4 regions of the Peribacillus sp. P4_B1 genome follow, and region 1 is predicted to be linked to each of the others. Evidence: riboswitches for the same ligand, from Rfam matches in the RefSeq annotation. Region 1 holds a riboswitch; each other region holds the start of a gene.
What was found. Region 1 has a riboswitch for cobalamin ahead of AC1DVK_RS09880 (energy-coupling factor ABC transporter permease). Riboswitches for the same ligand answer to the same signal wherever they lie in the genome.

Region 2: another riboswitch for cobalamin. It lies ahead of metE (5-methyltetrahydropteroyltriglutamate--homocysteine S-methyltransferase); the one in region 1 lies ahead of AC1DVK_RS09880 (energy-coupling factor ABC transporter permease).
Region 3: another riboswitch for cobalamin. It lies ahead of AC1DVK_RS07135 (ABC transporter substrate-binding protein); the one in region 1 lies ahead of AC1DVK_RS09880 (energy-coupling factor ABC transporter permease).
Region 4: another riboswitch for cobalamin. It lies ahead of AC1DVK_RS12360 (ribonucleoside-diphosphate reductase subunit alpha); the one in region 1 lies ahead of AC1DVK_RS09880 (energy-coupling factor ABC transporter permease).

What each region holds. Positions count from the first base shown of each region.
Region 1 is NZ_JBFUHM010000013.1:48,353-55,999, forward strand. It holds gene cobJ (precorrin-3B C(17)-methyltransferase) at 1-1,058, opposite strand, end outside; gene AC1DVK_RS09875 ((2Fe-2S) ferredoxin domain-containing protein) at 1,073-1,441, opposite strand; cobalamin riboswitch at 1,593-1,782, opposite strand; cobalamin riboswitch at 1,985-2,182, shown strand; gene AC1DVK_RS09880 (energy-coupling factor ABC transporter permease) at 2,362-3,105, shown strand; gene AC1DVK_RS09885 (energy-coupling factor ABC transporter substrate-binding protein) at 3,107-3,418, shown strand; gene cbiQ (cobalt ECF transporter T component CbiQ) at 3,459-4,181, shown strand; gene AC1DVK_RS09895 (energy-coupling factor ABC transporter ATP-binding protein) at 4,200-5,045, shown strand; gene AC1DVK_RS09900 (YozQ family protein) at 5,139-5,360, opposite strand; gene AC1DVK_RS09905 (alanine/glycine:cation symporter family protein) at 5,576-7,009, opposite strand.
Region 2 is NZ_JBFUHM010000055.1:1,887-9,533, forward strand. It holds gene perR (peroxide-responsive transcriptional repressor PerR) at 38-481, opposite strand; gene AC1DVK_RS22470 (D-2-hydroxyacid dehydrogenase) at 636-1,580, opposite strand; gene AC1DVK_RS22475 (aminopeptidase) at 1,729-2,838, opposite strand; gene bcp (thioredoxin-dependent thiol peroxidase) at 2,850-3,320, opposite strand; gene AC1DVK_RS22485 (potassium channel family protein) at 3,383-3,799, opposite strand; cobalamin riboswitch at 4,058-4,249, shown strand; gene metE (5-methyltetrahydropteroyltriglutamate--homocysteine S-methyltransferase) at 4,395-6,704, shown strand; gene AC1DVK_RS22495 (acyl-CoA thioesterase) at 6,697-7,173, shown strand; gene AC1DVK_RS22500 (ABC transporter permease) at 7,216-7,647, opposite strand, start outside.
Region 3 is NZ_JBFUHM010000009.1:35,001-42,647, forward strand. It holds tRNA gene AC1DVK_RS07125 (tRNA-Arg) at 160-233, opposite strand; gene AC1DVK_RS07130 (polysaccharide deacetylase family protein) at 422-1,324, shown strand; cobalamin riboswitch at 1,411-1,585, shown strand; gene AC1DVK_RS07135 (ABC transporter substrate-binding protein) at 1,746-2,711, shown strand; gene AC1DVK_RS07140 (FecCD family ABC transporter permease) at 2,674-3,729, shown strand; gene AC1DVK_RS07145 (heme ABC transporter ATP-binding protein) at 3,736-5,208, shown strand; gene cbiB (adenosylcobinamide-phosphate synthase CbiB) at 5,205-6,170, shown strand; gene cobD (threonine-phosphate decarboxylase CobD) at 6,145-7,218, shown strand; gene AC1DVK_RS07160 (bifunctional adenosylcobinamide kinase/adenosylcobinamide-phosphate guanylyltransferase) at 7,191-7,647, shown strand, end outside.
Region 4 is NZ_JBFUHM010000018.1:2,868-10,514, forward strand. It holds gene AC1DVK_RS12335 (hypothetical protein) at 1-40, shown strand, start outside; gene AC1DVK_RS12340 (cold-shock protein) at 239-436, shown strand; gene AC1DVK_RS12345 (hypothetical protein) at 505-672, opposite strand; gene AC1DVK_RS12350 (flavodoxin domain-containing protein) at 792-1,211, opposite strand; gene AC1DVK_RS12355 (ribonucleotide-diphosphate reductase subunit beta) at 1,201-2,253, opposite strand; gene AC1DVK_RS12360 (ribonucleoside-diphosphate reductase subunit alpha) at 2,300-4,597, opposite strand; cobalamin riboswitch at 4,737-4,918, opposite strand; gene AC1DVK_RS12365 (manganese-dependent inorganic pyrophosphatase) at 5,212-6,141, shown strand; gene AC1DVK_RS12370 (hypothetical protein) at 6,240-6,386, opposite strand; gene AC1DVK_RS12375 (SulP family inorganic anion transporter) at 6,472-7,647, opposite strand, start outside.

The sequences.
Region 1 (7,647 bases):
GTGAATTGTTTATTCGCCACACCTGGACTGACCGCAAGTTCGAATACCGACTCCATTTTTTGCTGAACAAACGGCTTAATGGGTTGCTGAACGGTTTGGCCCTTAACTATAGACAGGGCTTCCATCGCCATTTCAAAAGAAGTCGCCTTCTTTTCTGGTGCTTTTGTAAGTAGTCCAACCCCTCCATCAGGCTCAGCGTAGGCTTCTTGCATGGAATCGGCTTCTTGATCTAATGCCCACGGTTCTGCTTCTTTTTGCAGACGCTGATGCGGCTTCAATGTTTGCTTTTCCGAATTCAATGTATATTTCCTCTGATAACCTCTTGGTGTGATGATTTTGTCATCATATAAAAAGGTAGATGAATTACCAATAATGACGGTGGTCAACATTCCAATATCGTGATTCAACATATCTTTCAAATTGGTTATGACAATATCCTGCCGATCGCGATAAGCACTTTTCACCAACCCGACAGGTGTATCCGGTGAACGGTAGCGAAGGAGAATTTTTTGTGTTTCTACAATTTGCCTAGTCCGCCTTCCGCTACGCGGGTTATAAAGGGCAATGACAAAGTCAGCCATTGCAGCAGCTTCCACCCTTTTAGCGATAAGTTCCCAAGGCGTTAAATGATCACTGAGGCTGATGGTACACGAATCGTGCATGACAGGTGCCCCAAGTAAAGACGCACAAGAGTTGATTGCAGAAATACCAGGGATGACTTCAATGCCCACTCCAGTATCTTCTTTCCACCCTTTTTCAATCAATACTTCATAAACCAGCCCTGCCATCCCGTACACTCCGGCATCACCACTAGAAATTACAGCCACTTTCTTTCCCAGCTCCGCTTGTTTCACTGCTTCCTGAGCACGTGATACTTCTTCAGTCATTCCCGTACTAATAATCGTTTGATCTGTAAGCAGTCCCTGAATGAGTTCAACATAAGTCTTATAACCAATGATGTAGTCACTTTCTTGAAGGGCTTCGACAGCACGTTTGGTAATGTGTTCAAAATTCCCTGGCCCAAAGCCCACGACGAATAATTTACCGTTAGTACTCATTAAGACATCTCCTTTTACGATTTGTTCTTTGAAATACCCGTATGAGCAGGAAAATCTGGATTAGGGATCATTTCCCCATCACTGAATTGGTAGATCATCTGTGGCACAAACTCCCCATCATCGATATTACTTACAATCTTCCGACCGTAATCTGGGGTATCCACCCGATACCATCTCCCTTGGGGATACTCAATTACAACGCAGGCGTCCTTACATCTTCCGTTACAGCGTGTCCTGGTTGTATGAACTTTCATATCCAGTCCCTTTGAAGTAATTTCATCGCGAATCGCTTGGGTTACTTCTTCCCCGCCTTTTTTCATGCAACTGCTTCCATTGCAAATCAACAGATGCGTATTAGTACCCTGCAAGTTCCAAGTAGTCATCTTCTTCCTCCTGAGTTCAGGGAAAAGGCAAAATAAAAAACCTTAACATAAGAGTTAAGGTTTTAAAAAAACTATATGAATGAGGAGCCTTCGGCAAATATGCTGAATCTCCCAAAATCGTCATAGTCCTTCTACCTTTCCCTCCGAAAAGTATCATACAATTTCAAAAGCAGGTTTCCTGGCTTACGCTTCATTTTACTTTGTCCCTTCCCGGCATTAAGCCAGTGGTCATCGACAATTTCATCAGCGTTTACAGTAGCGGGGGCTGCATCGGATTTTCACCGATTTCCCTATTATCCCTTGATAATTCACACAAGAGCACTTTTAAAATGAAATATTTGGTTTTATTATACATTTCTAGCTAACTTTATCTATCATATAACAACTTTAGCAAAATTCAAAGTTTATTCCGACTGTTTAGAAAAGTTTAATAGGGTAAATCCAGCTCCATGCCTCGCTTCTCTGCGTTATTAGCCTAAAAAAAAAAAAGAGAGTGTAGCTGGAATTATTTCTTTATGATAAACTATACGAGATTTTTCAAAATAATTACATAAGTTTTATGGTGTTGAATTTTCTCGGAAATTCAGCTTAAAAGGGAAGCCGGTGAAAATCCGGAGCGGTCCCGCCACTGTAAAGGGAAGTCCTATTGCCTTAAGGTTAATCCACTGTCAAATGAGATGGGAAGGATGTAATGGGATGATGAACCAAAGCCAGGAGACCTGCCATGAAGCGTGAAACTGTTTCAGCCTACGAGGATGGGTGTGCGGATCAGGCAGAATAGCCCGTGGTTGGTTTATGCTATGGAATTCCTGTTCATTACGCACTTCTTTCTTTTTTAGAGAAGTGCTTTTTATGTTGGGCGCCGCTTTTCTTCTAAAAGCCTTGATTAGAAAAAATTAAAAGTGTTGAAAGGAGAAAGAATGAAAAAAGACAATTGGAAAATTCTTTATTTTGTCATTTTATTGCTTCTTGTACCAAAACGTGCTATGGCCATGCATATTATGGAGGGATTTTTACCGATTGAATGGGCCATATTCTGGTGGGCCATTATCCTTCCATTTTTAATCTTGGGTTACCGGTCGATTAGGTCCAAAGTAAAGGAAAACCCAGAAACAAAAATGATACTCGGCCTATCGGGAGCATTTGTATTCATATTATCGGCCCTGAAGATTCCTTCCGTTACGGGAAGTTCTTCACACCCTACAGGAGTTGGTTTGGGTTCCATATTATTCGGACCATTGGCCATGAGTGTCGTGGGTTCCATCGTACTGTTATTTCAAGCTGTATTACTGGCTCACGGAGGGTTGACGACATTAGGGGCCAATGCATTTTCCATGGCAGTATGCGGACCGTTCATTTCTTACTTTGTCTTCAAGGGCGCAACTAAATTGGGGTGGTCTTTTTCTCTTGCCGTTTTCTTGGCAGCTGCTTTTGGAGATTTAGGAACCTATGTGGTAACTTCCGTTCAACTTGCTCTTGCTTTTCCATCCGAGGTAGGGGGATTCATGGCCTCATTCACTAAGTTTGCAGGGATTTTTGCCCTGACCCAAATTCCCTTGGCAATCAGCGAGGGATTATTGACAGTCGTTGTGATGAATTTCTTAAAAAAATACAATCTAGGCGAATTGAAATTGCTGCGAGTTTTATCTAAGGAGGCCCGTTAATATGAAAAAAAGTTTACTGCTGCTTTTCCTGGTTGTCATTCTTGCTACCATACCGTTAATCACCCAACAAGGAACGGAATTTGGCGGTGCCGACGGCGAAGCTGAAGAAGCCATCACAAATATCCATCCGGAATATAAGCCATGGTTCAACAGTATTTGGGAGCCACCAGGTGCAGAAACAGAAAGCTTATTATTTGCGCTGCAAGCTGCAATCGGAGCTGGTTTCATTGGATATTTCATTGGCGTAATGAGACAAAGGAATAAGCAAGCCAAACAAGCCATGCCCGAAGAATCCAAGCATGTTACTCATTGATAAATATGCCTATTTCAATGGGCTAAAGGATGAACATCCGTTGGAAAAAATGATTTTTGCACTCTCCCTTTTGCTTTTTTCCTTAACTGTAAGGGATATGGCCGTTTCGCTCATCACTTTTACGGTGATGAGTGCTTTAATCATTTTTGCGGCAAGAATCCCACTTTCTTATTATCTGAAATTACTCTTACTACCGGGGTTCTTTATATTATCAGGTACAATTACAATCCTTTTTTCTTTTACAAGCAAACCCACTCCAATATCCAATATATGGTGGTCTTGGAAAGCCGGAAACTGGCAAATATTCATCAGCGATGACAGCATTGGTACAGTGATCAATTTGATCACTGTCGTATTTGCCAGTATAAGCTGTTTATATTTCTTAACCTTAACAACACCCATTACCGTCATTCTATCAGTGCTGCGGAAACTTAAATTGCCGTCTTTATTGATCGATTTAATAGAATTGACCTATCGCTTCATCTTTATTTTTTTAGATACAGCTTTGGCCATTCACCTATCACAAGCTTCACGACTTGGATATGGCTCGATAAGGCAAGGCATTCGCTCTCTCGGGTTACTAATCTCATCATTATTTTTGGGAGTATTCCAGCGCTCTGCGCAATTGACGATGGCCATGAATGCAAGAGGATATCAGGAAAACCTATCATTTATCGATGATACTTACACCTATTCCTCCCGCAATTGGCTGATCGCCATTATCATACTAGGAAGCTTAATCTTTATTTATGGATATATGTAAATTGGAGGCAATTCAAAAATGGAAGAGCATATTTTTAATATAGAGGGCCTCACCCATCAATTCCCAGATGGAACGTTCGCTATAAAAGATCTTTCACTAACGGTTCAACAAGGTAAAAAGATTGCATTATTAGGCAATAATGGAGCCGGCAAATCGACTCTGTTCCTCCATTTAAACGGTCTTTTACAACCAACATCAGGAACCATCAGATATAAGGGCAAGAAAATTAAATATGACCGTAAAGCATTATTATCATTAAGAAAACAAGTCGGGATCGTTTTTCAAGATCCTGATTCTCAGCTTTTTTCCGCTAATGTGCAACAGGATATTTCGTTTGGACCGATGAATTTAGGATGGGAAAGAAACGTAGTCCGCGAGAAAGTACAATGGGCGATGGCTCAAACGGAAGTAACGGAATTAAAGGACAGACCAACCCATTTTTTGAGCTTAGGGCAAAAAAAACGTGTCGCCATTGCAGGCGTACTAGCCATGGAACCCGATGTCTGGCTCTTGGACGAGCCTACCGCTGGATTGGATCCTTATTTCTCCCGACAGATCATGTCTCTGCTGGACAGTATTCACCATCCTGACAAAACGATAATTCTATCAACCCATGATGTTAATTTGGCCTATCAATGGGCTGATGAAGTCGTTGTCATGAACGATGGGAAGGTCATATACCAAGGGGACCCTGTATCCGTTTTTCTTGATGAAGACATTCTAATGAGAGCACATCTGGAAAAGCCGTGGGTTTTTGAAATGTTTCAAGCCCTTCTTCAATCAAGGATACCCGCAGAAAAGGACCTTGTCCCAAGAACGAAGGAAGAGTTACTTCGAAAAATGGAGAGAGAAAGAATTTATTAATTAGATATCCCCTAGCTTAAAAAGCTAGGGGTTTAAATCAATATTTTCTAAAATTTCAGTCGATAATTCTTGTTCCTAAAAAATAAAATCACTTCATTTGCCTTCTTCCTCGGATCCTTCTTTTTTAATCTCAATATCCTTTCCATTTACATCATCAATGACTGCTTTTATCTCGCCTTCCGCATAAGTATCCGAGACTTGTTCGTGGGTTGTAGCCAATCCCGAAGATACAGCATCTTCCCGTTTATAATCACTGACATCATATATTCTTCCAGCAATTTCTGAAGATTCATTTTTTGATTGCTTGCTATCCATAGTTTTCACTCCTAGTTTTCAAATTGTCCAACCATCGATTGATAGCAGTACTAAAGACAAAGGTATTTTGTGTAAAAAACAAAACAATATTCAATCATGATAGAAAAAAGAGGAAAAAGCCTGACTTTCCTTATTTTCAATCACTTGATCATACAAAAAAAGCTTACAAGTAAAATCCCTTCTCAAGGGCTCTACCTGTAAGCTTTTATTAGAGCTTAGCTCTCCTTATACACATTCACATCCACATCATCGGATGGGTCTCCCCAACATTCCACATTCTTCAAACCTTTAATATTGTTCACATGGAAAACAGGATTTTTTCCACTTTTCTTTTGCTTTTGATAATCCGCCAGTGCAGCAAAAGCGATCTTCCCAAGTAATGCTATGGCGATCAGGTTGATAATGGCCATGAGTGCCATCAGCAAGTCAGCTAGCCCCCAAACAAATTTCAGTGAGGCAAGCGAACCGAATATCACCATCCCTACTACTGCGATACGATAGATGTTTAACCAAGCCTTATTTTCATTGATGAAGCCGATGTTCGACTCTCCATAATAATAGTTGCCGACAATGGAACTGAAGGCGAATAACAGGACGATAATGGCAAGGAAAATACCAGCCCAAGACCCCAATGCCGTCCCAAGTGCATTTTGGGTAAGGACGATTCCATCCGTTTCTTTCGATGTATAAAGACCTGAGAACAAAATGATGAAGGCAGTCGAACTGCAAATGATGAGCGTATCGACAAAAACACCCAGTGACTGAATGAGTCCTTGTTTGACGGGATGACTTACATCTGCCGTCGCTCCAGCATTAGGTGCACTACCCATCCCAGCTTCATTTGAAAATAGGCCACGCTTGATTCCCTGCATCATGGCAGCTCCCAGTACACCGCCAGCCACTTCTTTTATTCCATTAAATGCACTTTCAAAAATCAGAACAAAAACACCCGGTAACTCGGTAATATTCATGATGATGATAATCAACGCCACTATCACATAGGCTCCTGCCATAATTGGGACGATTACTTCAGATACCTTTGCAATCATTTTGATACCGCCAAAAATGATGACAGCTGTGACGACAGCCAGAATGAGACCCGTAACCCACTTTTCGATTCCAAACGATTCATTGAATGCACTTGAAATCGTATTGGCTTGAACCGAGTTGAAAGCAAGTCCAAATGTAAGCGAAATCAATACAGCGAACGTGATACCCATCCATCGGGCGTTCAAAGCTTTTTCCATATAATACGCAGGTCCTCCGCGGAATGCATCCCCATCCTTGACCTTATAGATTTGAGCAAGTGTACTTTCAATGAAAGCTGAAGCAGACCCGATCAATGCTATTAACCACATCCAGAAAACGGCTCCTGGGCCGCCCATCGTGATTGCGATGGCAACACCTGCAAGGTTACCAGTTCCTACCCTGGAAGCCGTGCTTATGCAAAATGCCTGAAAGGATGTCACACCCTTTTTTTCCGCCGTGGCTCCTTCCCCCAAAAGTCTGAACATTTCCCCAACCATCCTGAATTGGACAAACTTCGTACGTACGGAAAAATAAAGGCCCAATCCAATCAACATGATGATCAAAATGGATGACCATAACACATCATTTGTCTCACTAATAAATTTTTCTAACATCCCCATTAAAACAATCCCCTCTACTTCACTTTAATTATTATTACAAAAACATATACAGCTATAATTTATTTCCCTGTTCTTCAGGGAGATAAACTAATAAAGCCCATAAAAAAAAGGAAATTCCCGAATGAATCTCCAATACAATAATTATATTATATCCTAACTCACATTTTTTTTCATTCATGAATTGGTGGAATCAAAAGAAAAATATAATATTTCAGTATTCTTCCTTATGATATTAATCTTTCTTCCCCCACTTTATTTTAGTTCATTCCAGACGTCAGCAGAATCCCTTTTTCGTCCAAATCATCCAAAAAACTTTAATATAGCACCAAAAAGCCTCTTACCTTCTGTTCAAGGCTAACGTGCAAGGCTTTTTGCAAACATCGGATTCATATCATTTTTCTTAAACCACTCCCAATATAAGAAAAATTCCGTGCTGAAATTTAGTTATCATCTACATCGCAGAAGAGGCTTCAATGTATGAAATTCAAAAAAAGTGTAATCGTAAACAATCTAGGTATAATTCTCTTTGTAGGGATTATGTCAAGCCAAGGGATTTAACGAATGATTATCAAATTAGGGAATTAGTTTGCAGTATAATTTGAACATCAACTTTGATTTTCATAGGGAAAAATATGTAA
Region 2 (7,647 bases), on a different contig from region 1:
ATGAAAAAAAGTTCCAACCAAGTGGAGGAACTTTTTTTTAATGCGTTTCTTTTTCTGCACAATCCGTGCATTCGCCGTAGATTTCCATCCGATGGTGACTAACATTGAAACCAGTGACCTGTGCTGCGAAATGCTCGACTTCATCCAATGCAGGATAATCGAAATCCACAATTTTCCCGCAGGTTTGGCAGATTACATGATAATGATTCGTCGTCACGAAATCAAACCTTGCAGAAGAATCACCATACGTAAGTTCTTTTACCAAACCTACCTCACGAAAAACACGCAGGTTGTTATAAACTGTCGCCACGCTCATATTCGGAAACTTGCCTTCCAGCGCTTTATATATATCATCAGCGGTAGGGTGGGACATGGAGCTAATCAAATACTCTAGTATCGCATGGCGTTGAGGAGTTATTCTTACACCGGTATCTTTTAGGGAATCCAACGCTTCTTTTAACTGAACTTCAGACACCGTCATCCACCCCTTTTTCTTATTAAGTATGAATTCTTAAATTATAATATTTATAAATAGTGTACCTTTTATACGTTGAATTTGTCAATAATTCAATGGTTTTACCGTCCCTTTTTAGTTTATTCACAAAGCTTTGAATCTTTCACATTTTCGTATGTGTTTAGTATCCCCTCGATAAGTCGATTACGTTGATGAAATCTTTTCCAGACTTCAGGTATTCACGCATATTTTTCTCGAATATCGCAAAGGTCCTTGGTAAATATTCTCCGCTTTTACTTGAAAGATGCGGCGTGACCGTAACATTCTCCATCCTCCAAAAAGGATGCCCTTTTTCTAAAGGTTCCGGATCAAATACATCCAAGATGGCATGAGCCAATTCGCCGGCTTCAAGGGCTTCTATCAACACTTCCTCCTCAATAAGATCGCCGCGGCCAATATTCACGAATACTGCAGATTCTTTCATTGCTTTAAAGTGTTCTTTTTGCAGAAGATCCTTCGTTTCATCCGTACTAGGCAAGACAGATACGATGTAATCAGCTCCAGGTATGGCTTCCAGTAAATTATCCAGGGTATAAAGGCGATCAATGGACTCCACCGGCTTCCCGCTCCGGTTCACCCCCAGTGTCGTCATCTTAAAGGCTTTCCCGAGACGAGCCACTTCTCCTCCTATTGCACCTGCACCAAGGACGAGCATCGTTTTGCCATTCAATTCCCCTACTTCGATCTTTCTATCCCACATTTCTTCCCTTTCATTCTTCATAAGCAGCTTCAATTTCTTTTCATATTGCAAAAGCATCCCTATCGTATATTCGGCCATTGGAATTTTATGAATGCCTTTTGCGTTCGTAACCAAAATGCCGCGTTCCTCAATGGCTTTAAAAGGCATTAATTCCATTCCTGCACTCATGACCATTATCCATTTCAAGTTCGCCGCTTTCCCAATGATTTTTTCAGTTAAGTCCTCACCGTATGTAATTAAGATTTCCGCTTCACTAAGTCGCTCATCCATCCATCCTTCTTGATAAATGAAGTTCAATCCAGGAAAAGCATCCTTCATCTTCGTTTGGATTCCTTCATCAGGAATGATCGTTGAAAGTATTAACATGTTTATCTCTCCCTTATAATTAACATAAAAAAACACGGGCTCTGTATGTCCCGCGCAACTTTCTCTGAGGAGGTATTCCCATAATAAAGCATATTCAGGTGTCCCCTTTTTGAGTTGGACAAAAGCCTTACCCTTATTAAAAAAGGCTTTATTTTAATGAATTTGGGTTTAATGCATATAATTCCGGCAATATGAAAACGCCATCCCTTCTGATCGGCACATCGTCAAAGTAGATGTCACCACCGCCATATTCGGGACGCTGGAACAAGACCATATCCCAATGTATGGATGAACGGTTTCCATTATCAGCTTCTTCATAGGCAAGTCCAAGAGCCAAGTGCAGACTCCCGCATATTTTCTCATCAAACAATATATCGTCCATAGGTTCCAATATGTATGGATTGATTCCAATTGCGAACTCCCCGATAAAACGGGACCCCTCATCAATATCCAGAATTCGGTTCATTTTAGAAGATTGATTGGAAATGGCTTTACTGATTTTTCCCTTTTTCAAGTTTAATTCTATGTCACTAAAAGTGATCCCTTCATAGGTTGTGGGTGTGTTGAAGGATATCCTTCCATTGACGCTCTCTTTTATAGGTGCAGTAAATACTTCCCCGTCCGGTAAATTCTTTTTTCCGGCACATATGATAGCCGGCATACCTTTAATGGAAAATGTCAAATCTGTCCCTGGTGAAACGATCCTGACTTTGTCAGTCCGTTCCATCAATTGTTTTAACGGTTTTAATGCCGCCTCCATTTTCCCATAATCCATTGTGCATACGTTCAAAAGGAAGTCTTGATACCTGTCGAAAGTCATGCCGGCTTTTTGCGCTGATGTGTTGGTGGGATAATTAAGCAAGACCCAACGTCGGTTGTTCACATAGAAAAGAGTTGGAGAATTCATAGCCTCCCCTTGAAGACGGTGCCTTTCGAGGAGAACATCAGTCATTTCCACATCGTTTTCTTCACCGGTGATGATGATGACCGCATCGATATCCGTATATTTCTTCAGAGCCCATTGCGATGATGTGTCAAGTTGTTCCTTCACATTCCCTTGTAATAGGTGCCGGCTTATCTCATCGTCTTCAAGTTCTACATATGGATAAGCACCAACTCTGTATGTTTCATCAATCAGCTCTTTCAATAATGGTTTCGTGTTGATATGGCCCCGAATAAGGATTCTCTCTTTCGGCTTTAATTGTATCGAATGATGAATCAGCCTGGCAGCAAGCTTCGTTATTCGCTCATCCTTCATTTGCCTGTCCCTTATTTTTTGAGGTCGCGAAGAGTTTCAAGAGCTTCTTCGACGTGTCCTTTTACTTTTACCTTACGCCATTCTTTGACTATCTTACCTGCCCTATCAATCAGGAATGTTGAACGTTCAATGCCCATATACTCCTTGCCGAAATTCTTTTTCAATTGCCACACATCAAATGATTCAGCGGCTTCATGATTTTCGTCAGCTAGAAGCAGAAAAGGCAATCCATGTTTTTCGATGAACTTTTCATGTCGTGCCGCTGGGTCTGGGCTGATACCAATGATGACAGCGTCCAATTCCTCAAATTGCTCATTGTGGTCCCGGAAATCACAGGCCTCCGTCGTGCATCCTGGCGTCATGTCTTTTGGATAAAAATATAAAACAATGTATTTCCCCTTAAAATCCGATAGGGAAACCATTTCACCATTGTTTGCTGGGAGTTGAAAATCAGGTGCTTTTTCTCCAATTTTAACAGTCATATTGAACCCTCCATTTCTTTCATTATGGTAAGAGTACCCAATAATCGAAAGAAATACAACTTTCATTTATTCCTTCTTTCCTGATCTAAATCAATCACCGTCCGAATTACAAACGCGGCCGGGAGCGTATAGCCGATGAATGCCTGGATTGTCGCAATCATCCTGCCTACGCCTATCGGGGATATATCCCCATACCCTACAGAAAACATCGTCATCGCACTAAAATAAAAAGAAGTCTTCAGTTGCTCGTAAAAACTGCCGTCCAAACGATTGCCCATATCAAGAATCACTGAATGATTCTGAAGCTCGTATAATAAATAAATCAGTGCAAATCCAACTAATATCGTCGCATATAAATTGCCAAGCCACAGCATATCTTCCAGAGAAAACTTTTTTCCTCCCGACTCAACAAGAAATAAGGTACGAATGCTCATCACCATGCAAAAAATGATTCCTGCAATCAAGATGTAGAAAGTCATCCCCCACGCCCCATTTCAAAACGCCACTCCCTCTATACATACTCCCTGTCCAAACAATATATTCTTTCTTAGGGACAGACTTTATCCTTATCACTAACACATTCTAAACGCATTTGTCAGGAATTCGGGACCTTATCCCGAATCTTTTTCATGTTGACCCTTTTAGTCGGATATGTTAAGGTTGTCTAAATATTTATAATAATTTTTATTTTATAAATATTCGCCGCCTGCAATCAGTTTATCAGCAGGTTTTGTGAAATTTCATATGTGGAAATAGGTTCCTAATTTTCATTAGGATTAAAAGGGAAGCCCGGTGTAATTCCGGCACGGTCCCGCCACTGTAATGGGAATGTTAGCGCCATCCAATATGCCACTGATCAACGGATCGGGAAGGCCCGTCGCTAATGATATTCCCTAAGTCAGGAGACCTGCCTATTTCGACAACACTGTTTTAACCTACGGGAGATAGGGAGGTGTTAGGGACCTTATAATTGTAAGGGGCATTCTGCATGCCTCTTTATTTTAAGCATTTCTAACTTTCTCTTTTGACGGTTAGGGATGCTTTTTTATTGTTCAATTAAATGAATGTAGGAGGATGGGAATTTTGAAAAGCAGCAGTTTGGGTTACCCGCGAATCGGGGAAAATCGTGAATGGAAACGTACATTAGAAGCTTACTGGTCCGGTAAAATCGATGAAGCAGAATTTACGGCACAACTAAAAGCCATCCGTTTAGGCAACTTACAAAAACAGAAGAAACGAGGCATTGATATCATTCCTGCCAACGACTTCACTTTATATGATCAAATGCTGGATATGTCCGTCATGTTCGGTCTTGTTCCTGAACGTTATTCAGCCTATGAAGGCGGATGCGTTCCCCTTTCCGTTTATTATTCAATGGCCCGTGGAAACAATGACGAAGTCGCTTCCGAAATGACGAAATGGTTCAATACGAACTATCACTATATTGTCCCTGAATTAAACCTGTCACAGCTGACTTTAACAGAAAATAAACCACTTGCAGCATATCGGGAGGCCAAGGAAAAGCTAGGGATTGAAACGAAACCCGTGTTGATCGGACCTTATACTTTCATCTCCCTTTCCAAAGGCTTCAATAAAAAAGATATCCCTGGCATCATCCTGAGCCTACTTCCCCTTTACACGCAAATCCTTCAAGAGTTGGAGCAAGAAGGCGTGAAGTGGGTTCAAATGGACGAACCTTCTCTTGTTTCATCCATTTCCAAAGATGATATGCAAACTGTTACTTACCTCTATGAAAAACTGAATGAAGCAGCACCAAACCTGAACATCATGCTACAAACATACTTTGATGCCGTGGAGCATTACCAAGAAGTCATCGAATTACAAGTCCAAGGAATCGGTCTTGATTTTGTACATGATAAAGGGAGGAATCTAAGTAATCTTGAAGCATTCGGTTTCCCGAAGGACAAAGTGCTTGCTGCAGGTGTGATTGACGGAAAAAACATTTGGCTATCTGATTTATCAAAAAAAATCCAATTGATTGAGACTCTTAAGAAAAAGGTAGCTGAAGACCAAATCTGGCTTCAGCCCTCTTGTTCCCTGCTTCATGTCCCAGTGACCGTTCGTAATGAAACCGCCCTTTCAAAAGAAGTGAAAGAGGCCCTCGCTTTCGCTGATGAGAAACTTGAGGAAATCATACTCTTGGTCAAAGGGAATAATCAAGGCTTTGAAGCAATCGCCGAAAAAGTCGATGCTAATAAATTTACGGTTCAAACGTTAGCAAGTTCAAATGCACGGAATCATGGGAATGTACAATCCAATGTCGAAAAGGTTAAAACCAGGAACGTCGGCCGTCAGCTTCCATTTAAAGAACGTTACCAAAAACAACAGGAATTTTTCAAATTGCCTTTTCTTCCTTCGACTACGATCGGCAGCTTTCCACAGACATTTGAAGTTAAACAAGCACGTGGGAAATTCAAAAGAGGAGAATGGACCGCTTCCCAATATGAAACATTCGTTAACGAAGAAATCGGCAGGTGGATTGATATCCAAGAAGAAATCGGCTTGGATGTTCTTGTACACGGGGAATTCGAACGGACGGATATGGTTGAATACTTCGGCCATAAGTTAGGCGGATTCGTCTTTCTAGAAAAGGGCTGGGTACAATCCTATGGGTCCCGCTGCGTGAAACCACCAGTCATCTACGGCGACATCGATTTCATCGAACCGATGACAGTCAGGGAAAGTGTATACGCACAATCACTGACGAACAAGACGGTAAAGGGCATGCTAACAGGTCCTGTCACGATTTTGAACTGGTCATTTGTCCGTGATGATATTTCCAGGGAGAATGTTTGCTACCAACTGGCACTTGCTTTGGAAAAAGAAGTCATTGCATTGGAATCGGCTGGAATCAAAATGATCCAAGTTGATGAGCCTGCACTTAGGGAAGGTCTGCCATTGAAAAAAACCGATCGCGATGAGTATTTGAACTGGGCTGTTAATTCGTTCTTGATATCCACATCAAGCGTCGAGGATACAACCCAAATTCACACGCATATGTGCTATTGCGACTTCAACAGTTTCATGGATGTCATCTCCTCCCTTGATGCCGATGTAATTTCCATCGAAACATCCCGTAGCCATGGAGAGCTTGCTTCCGCATTCGAGGAAAGGACATACGAAAAAGGTATTGGCCTTGGTGTGTATGATATTCACAGCCCGCGTGTGCCGGCAGTGGACGAAATGGTCGATATGATTGAACGGGGCATCAAGGTACTGGATAAAGACCAGTTTTGGATCAATCCCGACTGCGGCCTGAAAACAAGGGGTATCCCGGAAACCGTCGCTTCCCTGAAAAACATGGTCGAAGCAGCAAAAATCGTCCGTGAAAACCTTTTAGCTAAACCAAAAGCTTATGATTGAAAAGAACGTTGCCCATCCAACACAGCAGTCACGGACATTTTTAACCGACCTTGTTTTTCCACCGGATACAAATCATCACAATACCATCTTTGGCGGAAAGGTAATGGCCTATGTTGATAAAATAGCCTGCATTTCAGCTATGCGCCATTGTCGAAAACCCGTTGTGACCGCTTCAAGCGACTCTTTTGATTTTTTGGCCCCCATCAAGACAGGGGATGCGATCAACCTTGAAGCTTATGTCACCTGTGCACATCGCACATCAATGGAGGTATTCGTGAAAGTGGAGCGTGAGAACCTATTAACAGGTGAAAAACAGCTTACGGCACGCGCTTTTTTAACGATGCTGGCCATTGATGAAGACGGTAAGCCGACAAACGTACCTCAGGTCATTCCGGAAACGGAAGAGGAAAAGCAGCAATATGTTCAAGCACAAGCAAGATATATTGAAAGAAAGAATAAACGCAAATAAACAAAAAAACCCTTCAACATGAATGCTGTTGAAGGGGCTCTTTTAGTTTCCTGCCCCGCGGTACCTCTTCACTCCCTGATTCCATATGAAAACGGATATCACGAAAAAGGCAACCCCAATTACAGGTGTGGCAAATGCATATGCATACCACTCTTCTTTTCTAAGGAAATAAGATGCAGGATAAACACCAACAAACGCGAATGGCAATACCCATGTAAGGACAAAACGAATGACCTTATTATAAATATCAACAGGATAGCGCCCGTAGTTCCCGATATTGTACATCATTGGCATGATGGATGTTTTCGCATCCGACCAGAACCCAATGCTTGCTATCGCAACGAATATGGCTGCATAAGCAAGGGCCCCGCCTATTGCAAAAATGATGAAAAGAATCGGGTCATACCACGCAAGCTGCAGATCCAATGAAATCCCCGAATAAAATATAATGATCAAACCGGTCACAACACCAAA
Region 3 (7,647 bases), on a different contig from region 1:
AGACATAGAAAAATAATAGTGAAATGGAATATCACTGTTTCCTACGTACAGAAATGCTTTTATCCTACATGCAATTTACGGCTTTTAACGGTCATAACAACAGAAAAAACCCTGCTACAACACGGAGAAACCGCATTATAACAGGGTTTATAAAATTAGCGTCCCAGATAGGAATCGAACCTACGACCTACAGCTTAGGAGGCTGTCGCTCTATCCTGCTGAGCTACTGGGACATATAAAAAAGTCGACGACTTATTTATTATATTTCTTATAGGCAAACTTTTCAAGTTAATAGCAATAATAATTATGAAAAAAAACATCTAGACGCTTAGGGGGCACTCAGCTCTCCTGTTTCCTTACTCTTCATTAAATGGAATACTTTATTATTTCCTGGTTTTCTGGTACTATTATGCTAGAAAAAATTAGGAGAATGATAGTGGGGAATTATAGAGTTTTATGGATGGTGACGCTGCTGGGGATTTTAATTTTACCGGCATGCTCACAAGGGATTTTAGAGGGTATAGGCACAAAGACGGCTGCGCCTATCACGGAAGATAACATTGAAGTGGCTGCAGCAGCGGAGAATGACACTGGGCAGGATTCGGAGGACGAATTATATACTGAACGAATCGATACGAGAGACTGGATAACGGCCAAGTCCGCGGTACAGCTTCCAATATTGATGTATCATAGCATTTCTGAAGGCAATGGCCTTCGGGTACCAAAAGAGGAATTCCGATTACAAATGACGTGGCTTCGGGAAAATGGTTACTACACATTATCCCCTGAAGAAGCATTTCTCGTTTTAACCGAAAATCGGATGCCGAGTGAAAAGTGTGTCTGGCTTACTTTTGATGATGGCTATACAGATAACTACACGGACGCTTTCCATATACTAAAAGAATATGATATGAAAGCGACTGTCTTCATGATCGGGAAGTCCATCGATAAAGGTCATCACCTGACTGAAAATCAAATGATGGAGATGAGGGGGAAGGGGATTTCGATCGAAAGCCATACTATCAACCATTTGGAGCTGAACCGAATGACGGCAGAGCAGCAAGAAGCGGAAATGGTCCAGTCAAAGGATCTGTTTGATCGTATCCTGCAACAGGACACGACAGTGCTTTCCTATCCAGTTGGTCGTTATAATGAAGAGAGTCTCAGGCTTTCAGAAGAAGCTGGATACAAGATGGCAGTCACTACTGAACCTGGAGGAGCTTCAAGGGACCAAGGGATGTATGCCTTGCATCGAGTTCGGATTTCACCTGGATTATCAGTCGATGGGTTCGCGTCGCTGATAGAAAATGCTTCAAATCATTGAAAATGGACGGTGCATTTCAAACTTGTTCAGAAAAATCATATAATAATCGATTCTTACATGGTGTATAATGAAGGCAGTGAAAATTGTATACATATGAACGATTTGGTGTCTTAATGACTTAAAAGGGAAGTTGGTGAAATGCCAGCGCGGTCCCGCCACTGTATTTGGGAGCTGACGGCTGTGTACCACTGTATGGGATATGGGAAGGTGCCGTTGACGATGACCATGAGCCAGGAGACCTGCCAAGATTCGTACACCTGTAACCTACGCGGATGGGAAGGTGTGTGGCAGACCCTAAGAGTCCGTAATGATATTGTTGCCATACAAGCATCTTCCGTTTAACGGGAGGTGCTTTTTGTTTTGGGTGCCTTCCGAGATTATTAGGTGAAGAAATTAAATGAAAAGATTGTGGGGAATGAAAATGAAGAAGATTTTTGGTTTGATATTGTTGATGTTACTGACTGCAGGCATGATGGTTGGCTGCAGTGACGCTACTGATGAAGGAAAAGAAAAGCAGCAAACGAATCATGCTCAACACGACGCTTTCCCGATTACGATTAAAGATGCAACGGGCGAAAAAGTAACGATAGAACAAAAACCGAAGAAAATCGTTACGTTGATACCAAGTAATACAGAAGTGGTATTTGCACTTGGTTTAGGTAAAAAGGTCGTTGGTGTTTCCGACAATGATAATTACCCGGAAGAAACGAAAAAAATTAAAAAAGTTGGCGGAATGGAAATGAACACGGAGCTGATTGTCTCCATGAAGCCTGACCTTGTTCTTGCCCATGCATCAAGTGCCCATAATTCAAATGAGGGATTAAAGCAGCTTAAGGATGCTGGAATAGATGTCCTTGTAGTCAATGATGCACAAAGCTTTGACCAAGTCTATGAATCTATTGAAATGATTGGAAAGGCAACGGGGGAAAATGATAAGGCAAGCGAAATCGTTGCGGATATGAAAACGAAGCTCAAGGATATTCAGGAAAAAGTCAAATCCGTTAAGGAAGCGGATAGGAAGACCGTTTTAATTGAGGTTTCGCCATCACCGGATATATATACACCTGGAAAAAATACCTTCATGGATGAAATGCTTCATATTATTTCAGCGGATAACGCTGCTGCTGAATTGGACGGCTGGGCAAAAATTGATGAAGAGTCGATGATTGCTGCAAATCCGGATGTCATCATTACAACGTATGGTAATTATACAAAAGATCCAGTAAGTGAAGTGACAGGCCGAAAAGGATGGCAAGACGTAAATGCCGTTAAGAATGGCCAAGTCTTTGATGTCCCTTCTGACTTGGTGACCCGTTCCGGTCCACGCTTAATAGAAGGAGTAGAGGAACTTGCAAAAGCAGTCTATCCGAACCAATTTGACAACTAAATGGGCGTTTGCTTATTTGATTGCGTTGTTAATTTTGTTATTCGCAATGACGATAGGCATTTCCTTTGGTTCGGTGCCAGTTCCGATTTCCGTACTTATACAAATAATCGGCAAGGAGATTTTTCACTTGCCGATTTCTGCCGATCCGGATGTGATGCTTACGAATATCGTGATGAACATCCGCTTGCCGCGTGTGCTGCTCGCTGGTTTGGTTGGGGCATCACTTGCGATTGCCGGGGCAGCCTTTCAGGGACTGCTCCGGAACCCGCTCGCTGATCCTTACACATTAGGTATTTCTTCAGGAGCATCGGTCGGCGCCGTATTGACAATATTCTTGAATATATCACTGCCATTCATCGGTTTATATACTCTTCCGGCATTGAGCATCTTATGTTCAGTGCTCACGATGCTCTGCGTACTGACTTTTGCAAAAAAAATGGATCGGTCGATGAAAGTGGAAACGATCATCTTAACGGGAATCATTTTCAGCTCGTTTTTAAGTGCCTTCATTTCATTGATGATTGCGCTGACGGGTGAAGAATTAAGACAAATCATCGGCTGGCTGATGGGAAGCGTCTCAATGCGCGGATGGAATTATATCGTAATCATTTTGCCGTTTTTTATCATTGGTTCGTTGACCTTGATCATGAATGCAAGCGAATTGAATGCGATGACTTTCGGGGAAGACCGGGCAAAACACTTAGGTGTAAACGTGAAGCGGCGGAAAATGTGGATCTTGATAGCCGGTTCGACATTGACAGGGGCAGCCGTTGCCGTTTCAGGGGCGATTGGTTTTGTAGGATTGGTCATTCCTCATTTTGTCCGGAAGATTTGGGGACCTGACCATAAACATTTGCTTCCGTTGTCATTGTTGATAGGAAGCGGATTCTTAATATTGGCGGATTTTGTAGCACGAACGATCATTGCCCCCGCGGAACTGCCGATCGGGGTGATCACCTCACTTATCGGGGCACCGGCATTTGCGCTGATTTTATTAAAGAGACGGAGAGAAGGGTAAATACGGATGCTTGAAGTAAAAGGGTTAACAGGTGGATATGACAACAAAACTGTTTTGGACTCTATCTCTTTTGATGTACATAAAGGGGAATTATTCGGGATCCTTGGTCCTAATGGCAGCGGAAAAACGACGCTTTTAAGCATGCTTAGCGGGGTGCTTGATTATAAGGACGGAAGCGTACGGATAAGAGGCAGGGATTTGAAGGAATATTCATCAAAACAACTTGCACAGGTCATTGCCGTGCTCCCTCAACATTCCTCATTAGCTTTCTCCTATACAGTAAAAGAGACGGTCTCACTTGGGAGGTATGCCCATCAAACGGGCTGGTTCCATAGTTGGTCCGCAGAAGATGAAATGATCGTCCAACGGGTTATGGAACAAACGGGAGTAGCGGATTTTCAGGATCTTCATTTTGAACGATTGTCAGGTGGGGAAAGACAACGGGTCTTGCTGGCACAGGCACTTGCCCAGGAACCGGAAATCCTTTTTTTGGATGAGCCTACAAACCATTTGGATCTTTCCTATCAAAAGGACCTTCTTGATCTAATGAGAAAAATGGCAAAAGAACAGGAGTTAACCGTTATTTCAATTTTTCATGACTTGAATTTGGCTGGATTATATTGTGATCGGCTTATGTTGCTTGAAAAAGGGCAAATTCAGGTTGTTGATGTGCCGAATGAAGTGCTCCAACAGGAACGGATTCAAGGTGTATATCATACGACGATCGAAAAACATCCACATCCCGCACTTCCGAAACCTCAAATGTTCATCGTTCCGGAGAAGCATGGCAATGACACTATCCCATTGGAAATTGATGAATCTTATCTGACAATGGGACCTGAGATGATTCAATTGAATTCTCCGATCCCGCTTAGAACGATGTCTTCTGGAGTGACCGGTTCGGGTACGGGCTGGCATAAATATTTCGTGAATAGGCATGTCCATCATGATTATGACTGCGAAGATCATCATGTTGAAATGGCCGGCTATTTAAGAACTCATGGATTTGAACCGCAGGAAACGGTGGGGATGATGACAGCCGTCTTTCTCGATACGGTTGCCTTCAAGTTAATGAGAGCTGAAGATTTCTCGGTTTTTATCATCGTGACGGCTGGTGTAGGGAATGCCATCGACGCTTCTTTAGCTGACCGGCATTCTTGGAGTTCCACTCCAGGAACCATAAATACATGGATATTCATAAATGGGCATTTGGCAGAAGAGGCTTTCATACACAGCATAGTTACTGCAACCGAGGCAAAAGTAAAAGCGCTTCATGATTCGAATGTCATGGATAAGGTGACGAATACATGTGCAACAGGAACATCGACCGACAGTATTTTGATTGCAGCGTCCCAAAGAGGGAAGGCGCTTCAATATGCAGGCACCATCACTCCGTTAGGGAAGCTGATCAGTCGCGGTGTATATGATTGTACAGTAGAAGCAATAAAGAAAAATCGGAAACGGATTGAGGATCTATGATTTACCATCATCTTATTGCAGTTACACTGGCGTTTTTCCTTGATTTATTAATTGGTGATCCGCCAAATTGGCCGCATCCAGTTAAATGGATAGGAACGATGATAAGCAAGTTGGATCAGGCATTCAATAGAGGGGCATATAAGAAACGGAATGGACTCTTCATGTTGATCATCGTCTTAGCGATGGTGATATTGATTACAGGCCTACCCGTCTACTTGGCTTATCGGATCCATCCGCTTGCAGGTATCCTTTGGGAGGCTGTTGTCATTGCCACTACGATAGCTCAGAAGGGCTTAAAGCAAGCTGGAATGGATGTGTGCCATCCGCTGAATGAACGGGATTATCCTGAAGCGAGGCTAAAACTTTCCTATATCGTGGGCCGTGATACTGCTGATCTTGATGAATCCGAAATCGTCAGGGGGACGGTAGAAACCGTAGCAGAAAATACCAGTGATGGTGTTACTGCCCCAATGTTTTGGGCAGCTGTTGGCGGTGCGCCGCTCGCAATGGTGTACAGGGCAATTAATACCTGCGATTCCATGGTTGGGTACAAAAATGATAAATATGGACAATTTGGCTGGGCTTCAGCCAAGCTCGATGATATCGTGAACTGGATTCCCAGCCGCCTCACTGGGTTCCTGATGTTGCTGAGCTCAAAATCCGGCTATCATGGATTTGGTGCTAGATGGAAGATATTATTCAATGGTGCTAAAAAACATCCAAGTCCGAATAGCGGGTGGTGTGAAGCAGGCGTTGCTGCCATTTTGGGAATACAGCTAGGCGGCCGGAATATGTACAAAGGAATTGTTTCCGACCGTGCGAGGATGGGCGTTCCGCTTGTTCGATTAGAAGCAAAACATATACCAAAAACGATTACCATCATGCATCGGTCATCTTTTCTATTTCTACTGATGCTATGGCTAGGGGGACTTATTCTTGACATTACCTGCTCATGGCTCTAATCCTCATTATCTTTACGAAGCGCTGGAAATCGAAATGCCTGAATCTGTTCTCGATTTCAGTGCTAACATCAACCCATTGGGTCCGCCTTTACGTATAAAGGAACAGTGGCCTGAATTTTTCGAAGGAATCTTACATTACCCAGATCCGCATGCCATTGAACTGACAAAATCAATTGCCAAAAAAGAAGCGCTTCCTGAGCAATCCGTCTTGGTGGGAAATGGTGGTGCAGAAATAATCATGTTGGTAGCGAACAGGTTAACCAATCAAAGGGTGTTGATCATTCAGCCGGCATTTGCGGAATATGCAGAAGCTTGTTTGGCAGCAGGATGTGAGGTCGATTTTCATCAGCTTGATGCACCTGAGTGGAAACTGGACTTGGATCGGTTGATTCCTAGATTATCCGAATATGATGCACTTTTCTTATGTACGCCTAATAATCCGACGGGTGTTTCATTTAAGAAGGATGAAGTTAGGGAATTGATCTTTGAATGTCAAAAATCGGATTGCCTGGTTGTCATGGATGAGGCTTTTTATGATTTCACGGAAGATGCCTTTACTTATGCTTCTTTAATCAATGAATTTCCACATTTACTCATTCTAAGATCAATGACTAAAATCTTTGCAATTCCGGGTTTGAGACTAGGCTATTTGCTTGCGGCACCTGACATCATAACCCGTGTAAGAACTTATAAACCGCATTGGAGCGTCAACCATGTTGCATTGGAAGTAGGGAAAATCTGTCTTGCTGAAGATGCATATATGAGAAAAACAAGAGACTATATTCAATTGCAAAAGCAGAAACTATTCCGGTTTTATGAGGAACAAGGGTTGAGTGTCTCTGATAGCGCAGTTAATTTCTATTTAGTGAAAGATGAATCCTTATCCCTTTTCCCCTTTTTGTTAAAAAAAGGAATAGTACCGCGCCATACCTATAATTTCCCGGGGTTGGATGGAAAGTGGCTTCGGTTTGCAGTGAAGAGTGAACGTGATAACGAAGCGCTGATGGAGGGGGTAAGACAGTGGAGAAAGCAAGGCTCTGTTTTATAACCGGGGGTGTCCGGTCCGGAAAAAGCAGTTTCGCGGAAAGAAAAGCCCTTGAATATGCACTTCAAACGGATGGGAACTTGCATTACCTCGCTTGCGGCCGTGTCAGTGATGTTGAAATGGGTGAACGCATCCTTAGGCACCAGAAAGATAGAGAGAGCAGCCCAATCGCCTGGAAGACTTCGGAATACGCAACGGATATTACACGAATAGGAGCGGACATTAATCAGAATTCCATAATCCTGCTCGATTGTCTGACAACCCTGCTTGATAACGAACTATTTGGCCCAGGTGTTCCGCTTGAAAAGGAGTTTTTACAAAGCGTTTTTTCAAAAATAATAACCGGGATCAATGAGATAAGAAAACGATCCAGCTGTTTAATAGTCGTGAGCAATGAATTGGTGCAGGAACCGATTTTCCAGAATGATTTCC
Region 4 (7,647 bases), on a different contig from region 1:
GGACGAAGGTTTCCGTCAAAGCAAGAAGCGGAAAATGTAGAATTTTAGGATAATTTGTCGGTGGAATTACTGCGATAATCTTGTTTTTTTTGGATTTTCCATGATATAATATGAGTAATTATTTTTGTTCGGAATAAGTTTGATAGAAGGATTTACTGTTATAGGATTCCTCTTGAAACATTATCCAGAACCAAAAATAGTAATAAAATGGATTTTTCCAAACACAGGAGGAACTATCATGGTACAAGGTAAAGTAAAATGGTTTAACGCAGAAAAAGGTTTCGGTTTCATCGAAGTTGAAGGCCAAGACGATGTATTCGTACATTTCTCAGCTATCCAAGGCGAAGGCTTCAAAACTCTTGAAGAAGGCCAAGAAGTTTCTTTCGAAATCGAGCAAGGCGCTCGTGGACCACAAGCAGCTAACGTTCAAAAATAATTGAACACATATAAAAAAAGACTCCGATACTGGAGTCTTTTTATTTTCCCCTGTAAGGGAAACCACGTTTATTCTTCTTTTTTTTCGGCCATTTCCCTTAATGCTTTGTCCAATTTTTCCTCGATCCGTTTAGAACGATTAAAATGCCCTGCCAGGTAAAAAACGATGAATATAACGAATACGACAAGCACTAGCATAAACAGGATAGGCAGGAACTGGGTTAAATTTTCAGTCATTGGATATTATCCCCTTTTTATTCCATTATACTTCATGCTTACCGCTGCTATGATATAGGGAGACAAATTTTTAAAAAAATACTAAAAGGTGATATGCGAAAACGCATATCACCTTTTAGTCAGTTCTGGAATAGCGAGGCGAACTTTTGAAGTCTGGGCAAGTCTGATTCTTGATACATCTGTTCTATCTTCAATGTCACCAATAACTGGCTTTTGGCGAATAACATGTCCCGGAAATGATCGACCGCTCCACAAAAATGATTATAGTTGGTTTCACCAGTGCCGAAGACTCCCGTTTTCAGATGAGCAATAGGCAACTGTTCCAGTTCTTTGTAAAGGGCTGCTGATTTGGCAGGAAGCTCCCCATTTCCCCATGTATAGGTACCGACGATCAATGCATCGTAATCGGGCAATGTACCTAAATCGAATTCATGCAGTTGATATAGTCCAGCTCCAGGTAATAGGGAAGCGATGGCTTCAGCAAGAGCTTTTGTATTTCCTCCGGCAGAATGATAGACAATGGCAACTTTATAGCTCATCGAATCCATTGCTGGCATTTACTTGACTGTAGGTCCTTGACTTCTGTTCGAAGAAATCGGTTTTGGTAAGGCCGATGGATTCATCATCGAACGTTTTGATCCAAGGCATCGGGTTTTCACTATACTCTTTATACAAGTTTTCAAGGCCTAGCATGCGAAGCCGTTTGTTGGCGATATATTCGATGTATTCATTGAACTCTTCCAAATCGAGGTCGGCTTTGGTTTGGATATCTTCAAGCATATACTCAGACCATTCCTTTTCGAGTTCGACGGCTTTTTCAATCGTTTTATAGATGAATTTCGTGTTTTCTTCATTATTTAACTCTGGATATTCATACATCAAGATTTGAACGAGCATTCCAATGAAATCGAAATGGACCATTTCATCGCGATGGATATAGGATATCATCGTCGCCGAGCCGGTCATAAGGTTCTGGCGTCCTAAATTATAATAGAAGGCGAAAGCCAGATAGAAATAAATCCCTTCGAGGTTCGTTGAATGGATCAGTGCCTCGAATAAATGCTGAGGGCTTGGATCGTCCACAAACTTTTGATAGGCATCCACGATCGGTTGATTACGCTTAATCACTTCCGGATGTTCTTTAATGCGGTCGAAAAGCTGTTTTTGCTTGCCTACCGGTATCAGGGAAGCAAGGATATAGGAATAGGATTCATTATGGATGGATTCCTGCTGGGCCATGTTTGCCAGGATAGCTTTTGCCGCAGGATCCTTTATATACCGAAGGATTTCTACTAAAGTAGGCGTTTGTAGACTGTCCATTCCAGCAATCATCGTAAGGATATCAAGAAAAGCGTCCTGGATATCTTCGTCCAATTCTCCCCACTGCTTTTTATCCTGAATCATGTTCACGCTTGAAGGCTTCCAAAAGTTATTGATGAGCTGTGTATAGGTATCATAGAATTTCTCATACTGAATATCGTTCCAAAGGAGAAAGCCTGAAGCTTCTCCTTTGAAAACACCGGTCGCTTTAGTTGGATGCGTTGGTTCCAGCATCCGGATCTTTTTTATATGATTGGTCATTCGTGAAAACTCCTTTAAGAATAGATTACTAAGGGTTTGATCGTCGTTAACTAGAACAGCTTTCGCAGGCATTGTCATATTCGGAAGAAGTCGAACGAACATAATACGTTGATTTCAACCCGGATTCCCACGCCGTTAAATGGATATCCAATAGGACCTTCGCTTTGATTGTGTTGTGTACATACAGATTAAAGCTGATTGCTTGGTCAATATGGCGTTGGCGGGCTGCATTTTGCCTGATGCTCTCCAGTTGGTCCAAATTAAAGCGGGTCTTTTTATAATATTCATACGTATTTGGCGTCAATCCTGGTGCGGTCACCTTGAATTTGAAGTTTTTCTTTTCCTCGTAAAATTCAATTTCATACAAAGGATCGATTCCATCCGTTGAATTACCGATTTTAGCAGTCGATGAATTGGGGGCAATAGCCATTAAATATCCATTACGGGTACCGTGCTCCTGCACATCTGCTTTTAAATCCATCCATTTTTGATCTGTATAGTCACGAAGTTCGAAATATTCCCCTGTATGCCAATCGGATCCTTCGAAATATGGGTATGATCCCTTTTCCTTGGCCAACTCGTTGGATGCTTTGATTGTTAAGTAAGCGATCTTTTCGTATAAAGCATCGGCATAGTGAACAGCCTCATCCGATTCCCAATAAATATTCTGAGTGGCAAGTAAATGATGCCATCCAAACGTTCCTAGACCAATTGCCCGGTAACGTTTGTTCGAGATGGATGCTTGCTTGACCGGAAGATTATTGACATCAATGACGTTATCCAGCATCCGGATCTGAATGGGAATTAACCTCTCCAAAACATCGCTGCTCACCGCACGGGGCAAGTTAATGGATGATAGGTTGCAGACAACGAAATCGCCGCTTTTACGGACCACAACGACATCTCCATCTTCTGTTTCATATTCATCCGTGATCGTCGAAGGGCTTAAGTTTTGAGCAATCTCCGTACAAAGGTTAGAACAATAAATCATGCCTTTATGTTTATTCGGATTCTTCCGGTTCACTTCATCGCGGTAGAACATATATGGTACGCCTTCTTCTAATTGAGAAATCATGATGCTTTTCATGATGTCCATCGCATTGATTTTTTCAAAGCTATAGTTTGGAAGTGTACCGTTTTCTGCGGCCTCGACAGCAAGTGCATAATGATTCCTGAAGCTTCCTTCGCCTTTCTTCTCGTCATAAAGATCTTCAAGTGAGAATCCAAGGGTTTGTTTGATGGTATGCGGATCGAAAAGATACCATTCTTTTCTGTCGCGTACAGCCTCCATGAACAAATCAGGAATACATACACCTGTAAAAATATCATGGGCTTTTAATCTGTCATCCCCGTTTTGGGTCTTCAAATCAAGAAAGCTCATAATATCTTTATGCCAGGCATCCAAGTAAATCGCGATGGCACCTTTACGTTGCCCCAATTGATCGACACTGACAGCTGTCTGGTTGAATAGCCGGATCCAGGGAGTCGTGCCGGAACTGTTTCCAGAGAAACCTCGGATATCAGAACCAAGCGAACGAATCTTACCAACGTAAAGACCTACACCGCCGCCGAATTTTGATACTTTTGCAGCATCGTAGTTAGATAGATAGATGCCGTCAATGGAATCCTCAATTGCGTCGATAAAACAAGAGCTTAACTGTCCATGCGTTTTACCTGCATTGGATAGAGTAGGCGTCGCAACAGTCATATAAAGGTTGGACATAGCCCAGTAAGCTTCTTTTATTAGTTGAAGACGATGCTCCGTTTTTTCCATTCGCATGATTTCCATCGCGATGATCATGAAGCGCTCTTGAGGCAGTTCGTAGACCTTGTCTTTTTTTGGGCGGGCTAGGTAGCGATCGTTTAATAAGTAAATGCCTATGTAAGAAAATAATTTATCCTTTTCCGGGTCGATCACCGAACCCAATTCCTCAATTTCCGCTTTCGTATAAGAAGCTAGCAGTTCTGATTTATAAATGGGATAACGCTGGCCTTCTGAAAGTTGCGAGAGTTCCGTGATCAGTTCATAGAATGGGCCATAACTCATGCCTTCATAACCTCGATTTGCCTGTGCATCCCTATACATCGTATTCAATAGTTCTGCTGCAGCAACGAACGTCCAATCGGGAGCATCTATATCCACACTTTCAAGAGCGAGCTGAATCAGTTTTTTTGATGCCTGTTCATCGGTTGAGTCACTTTTGCGATCAAGCCATTTTATAAAACGCTTTTTGAACTTTTCCATATCGAGACGGCCTTCGAATTCCTTTGATAACATCTCAAGCTGGATTGAATTCGTTTCGGTGTCATTTTCGCTTATGGTAGAGTTATATGTTTGAGTCATTAATAATCCTCCTTGTAAACTTCCGCTAAAATAAAAAAACCGCCCAAATGGATTGAGCGGATCAAACGATAGAATAAAAGAACCATGAAAAAATAGCCATTATACTATCGTTTCATCATCTCAATCCCCGAAGAATAAGAAACATGAAAAAATCAAGGCAGGTCTCCTGACTCATGATCATCCTACTTTGAGTCCTTCCCGTATAGAGAGAGCTATACAGTGGTTTCTCATTTCGTCACATTTACAGTTGCGGGGACAGTTCCGGGTTTACACCGGATTCCCTTTTCAGCCATCACTGGCACCTTGGATTATAAAATATTCTATATATAGTTATTAGTATTGTTTGTGTAATCAATATCTAGTATTTCTGCTTATATTATCGTAAGCCATATACGATGATAATTCAACTAATATATTTGAGAAAAACCAACCCTTATCTATTGACAAAGTGAAGGTAGAGGGATTGAGAATGAAAGATTTTATTGGGGAATGGGTAATTCGAGCACTGAATTTACGGGATTTTGTGTTAAAATAAAGTGTATAGTAAAGGTGGGTCTCCCTTATTGCGATGAGGGGATTCGCGGAAAAATATTTATGAAAAAGGGGTTAAAATCTTGGAAAAAGTATTAGTTTTTGGACATAAAAACCCGGATACAGACACAATCTGTTCAGCAATCGCTTATGCAGATCTTAAAAAGCAACTAGGTATCAACGCTGAACCAGTTCGTCTGGGTGAAGTGAATGGTGAAACTCAATATGCGTTGGACCAATTCAAATTCGAAGCTCCCCGCCTTGTGGAAAAAGTGGCAGGGGAAGCGGATGGCGTGATTCTGGTCGACCACAACGAACGCCAGCAAAGTGCAGAAGATATTGACCAAGTCCGTGTGTTGGAAGTTATCGACCATCACCGTATCGCTAACTTTGAAACAAGCGATCCTTTATATTACCGTGCGGAGCCAGTTGGCTGTACGGCAACGATTTTAAATAAAATCTATAAAGAAAACGGCATTGAAGTCCCTAAAGCGATCGCCGGACTTATGCTATCTGCCATAATTTCCGATTCTTTATTGTTCAAATCCCCGACATGCACAGAGCAAGACGTTGCAGCAGCTATGGAACTGGCTGATATTGCGGGAGTAAACGCTGAAACATATGGCTTGGAAATGTTGAAGGCGGGAGCTGACTTGAGCGACAAGACGATTGCCCAGTTAATCACTCTTGATGCAAAAGAATTCTCCATGGGAATGGCTAAAGTTGAGATAGCTCAGGTCAATGCTGTAGATCCGAACGAAGTTCTTGCTAAGCAAGCTGAAATAGAAGCAGCCATTGAATCGGTCATCGCTGTGAAGGAATTGGATTTATTCCTATTCGTCGTAACGGATATCTTGACCAATGATTCTGTGGCCTTGGCTCTTGGAAAAGCGGCTGATGCAGTGGAAAAGGCATATGACGTTTCATTAAACAATAACATTGCCGTCTTAGAGGGCGTTGTATCGCGTAAAAAACAAATCGTTCCGGTTTTAACGGACGTATTCAGTAAATAATATTGGAAAAGGGGTGCCCATTCAATACTTTGGGCCCCCTTTTCTGTACATCAAAAAAAGACTCAACCATCCATTTAAAGGTGTTTGAGTCTTTTTTTTTAATTTAAGGTTTCCTTTTCTTTTTCATAGGCGATGACAATCAGTTCTTTATTGGCTTCCTCGCCAAGTTTGCTTTCAAAGCTTTTCAGTTCATTCAATAAATCTGGTGACAGATTCGCTGCTGTATAATCCTGATCGGATGTCATGCTTTTCGCTCCTTTCAAAAGGAAATATTTCATGTTATCTATTTTGTCGGTTTGAAAAGTTTCTATTCAGCAGAATTATACTTTTTCAAGATATTTTACTTTCTGAGGTGGCGAGTTTTTCAAGCAATAACGAACTCTCCTCGTCCAGGCCTTGCACCTGGACAGGTGTACCCTGAAACTGATATTTAAGGACAACCGTATCAACAGCACCGACTGCAGAAGCATCCCATATTTTAGAATGGGAAAAATCGATGATGACCGTTTCGGCTTTTTCCTTGAAATCGAACTTAGAAACAAAGTCCTGAACCGAAGCGAAAAATATTTGTCCGCTGATACGATAAATGATTTTCTTAGCATGGATGTCTTCCGTTTTCTCAACAGCCACTTTAGAAATTTTAGCCGAGAAGAAAATCATGCTCAAGAGCACTCCAGCAAATACCCCTTTAGATAAGTCATGTGTATAAAGAACAATGAGGACCGTCACGATCATCACTGCTGCATCCGTCTTTGGAGCTTTAGTGAGCCGCTTTAGGGAAGACCAGTCAAAGGTCCCGATTGAAACCATGATCATGACTGCGACAAGGGCAGCCATCGGTATTTTAACAAGGACATCATTCAATACCACGATTAATACCATAAGAAATGCGCCAGCTACAAAAGTGGAAAGCCGGCCCCTTCCTCCCGATTTAATGTTGATACCGGATTGGCCGATCATCGCACATCCTGCCATTCCGCCAAAACATCCGGCAATGATATTCGAAATTCCTTGGCCTTTGGCTTCCTTATTTTTATTACTGTCCGTGTCAGTCATCTCATCGACTATTTGAGCGGTCAATAATGATTCAAGCAACCCGACAAACGCAAGGGCTATGGAATAAGGGAAAATGATCGCCAAAGTTTCGAAGGTCAAAGGGATGTCTGGAAGCATGAACATCGGAAGGGCTTCAGTCAATTGCCCCATATCCCCAACCGTACGCACCGTAGCTCCCGTGGTAACTGCAACGATTGTCATGAATATGATGGCGACAAGTGGTGAAGGTATGACTTTCGTGATCAGCGGAAAAAGATAAATGATAGCTAATGAAATGGCTGTCATGAGATACATGATCCATGATTCGCCCACGAAATGGGTAAGCTGTGCCGTGAAAATCAAGATGGCTAGAGAATTCACAAAACCAGTCATGACCGGCTTCGGGATGAACTTCATTAATTTCCCGATTTTTAAAACCCCTAGTAAAATTTGCAGCAAACCAGTCAATAT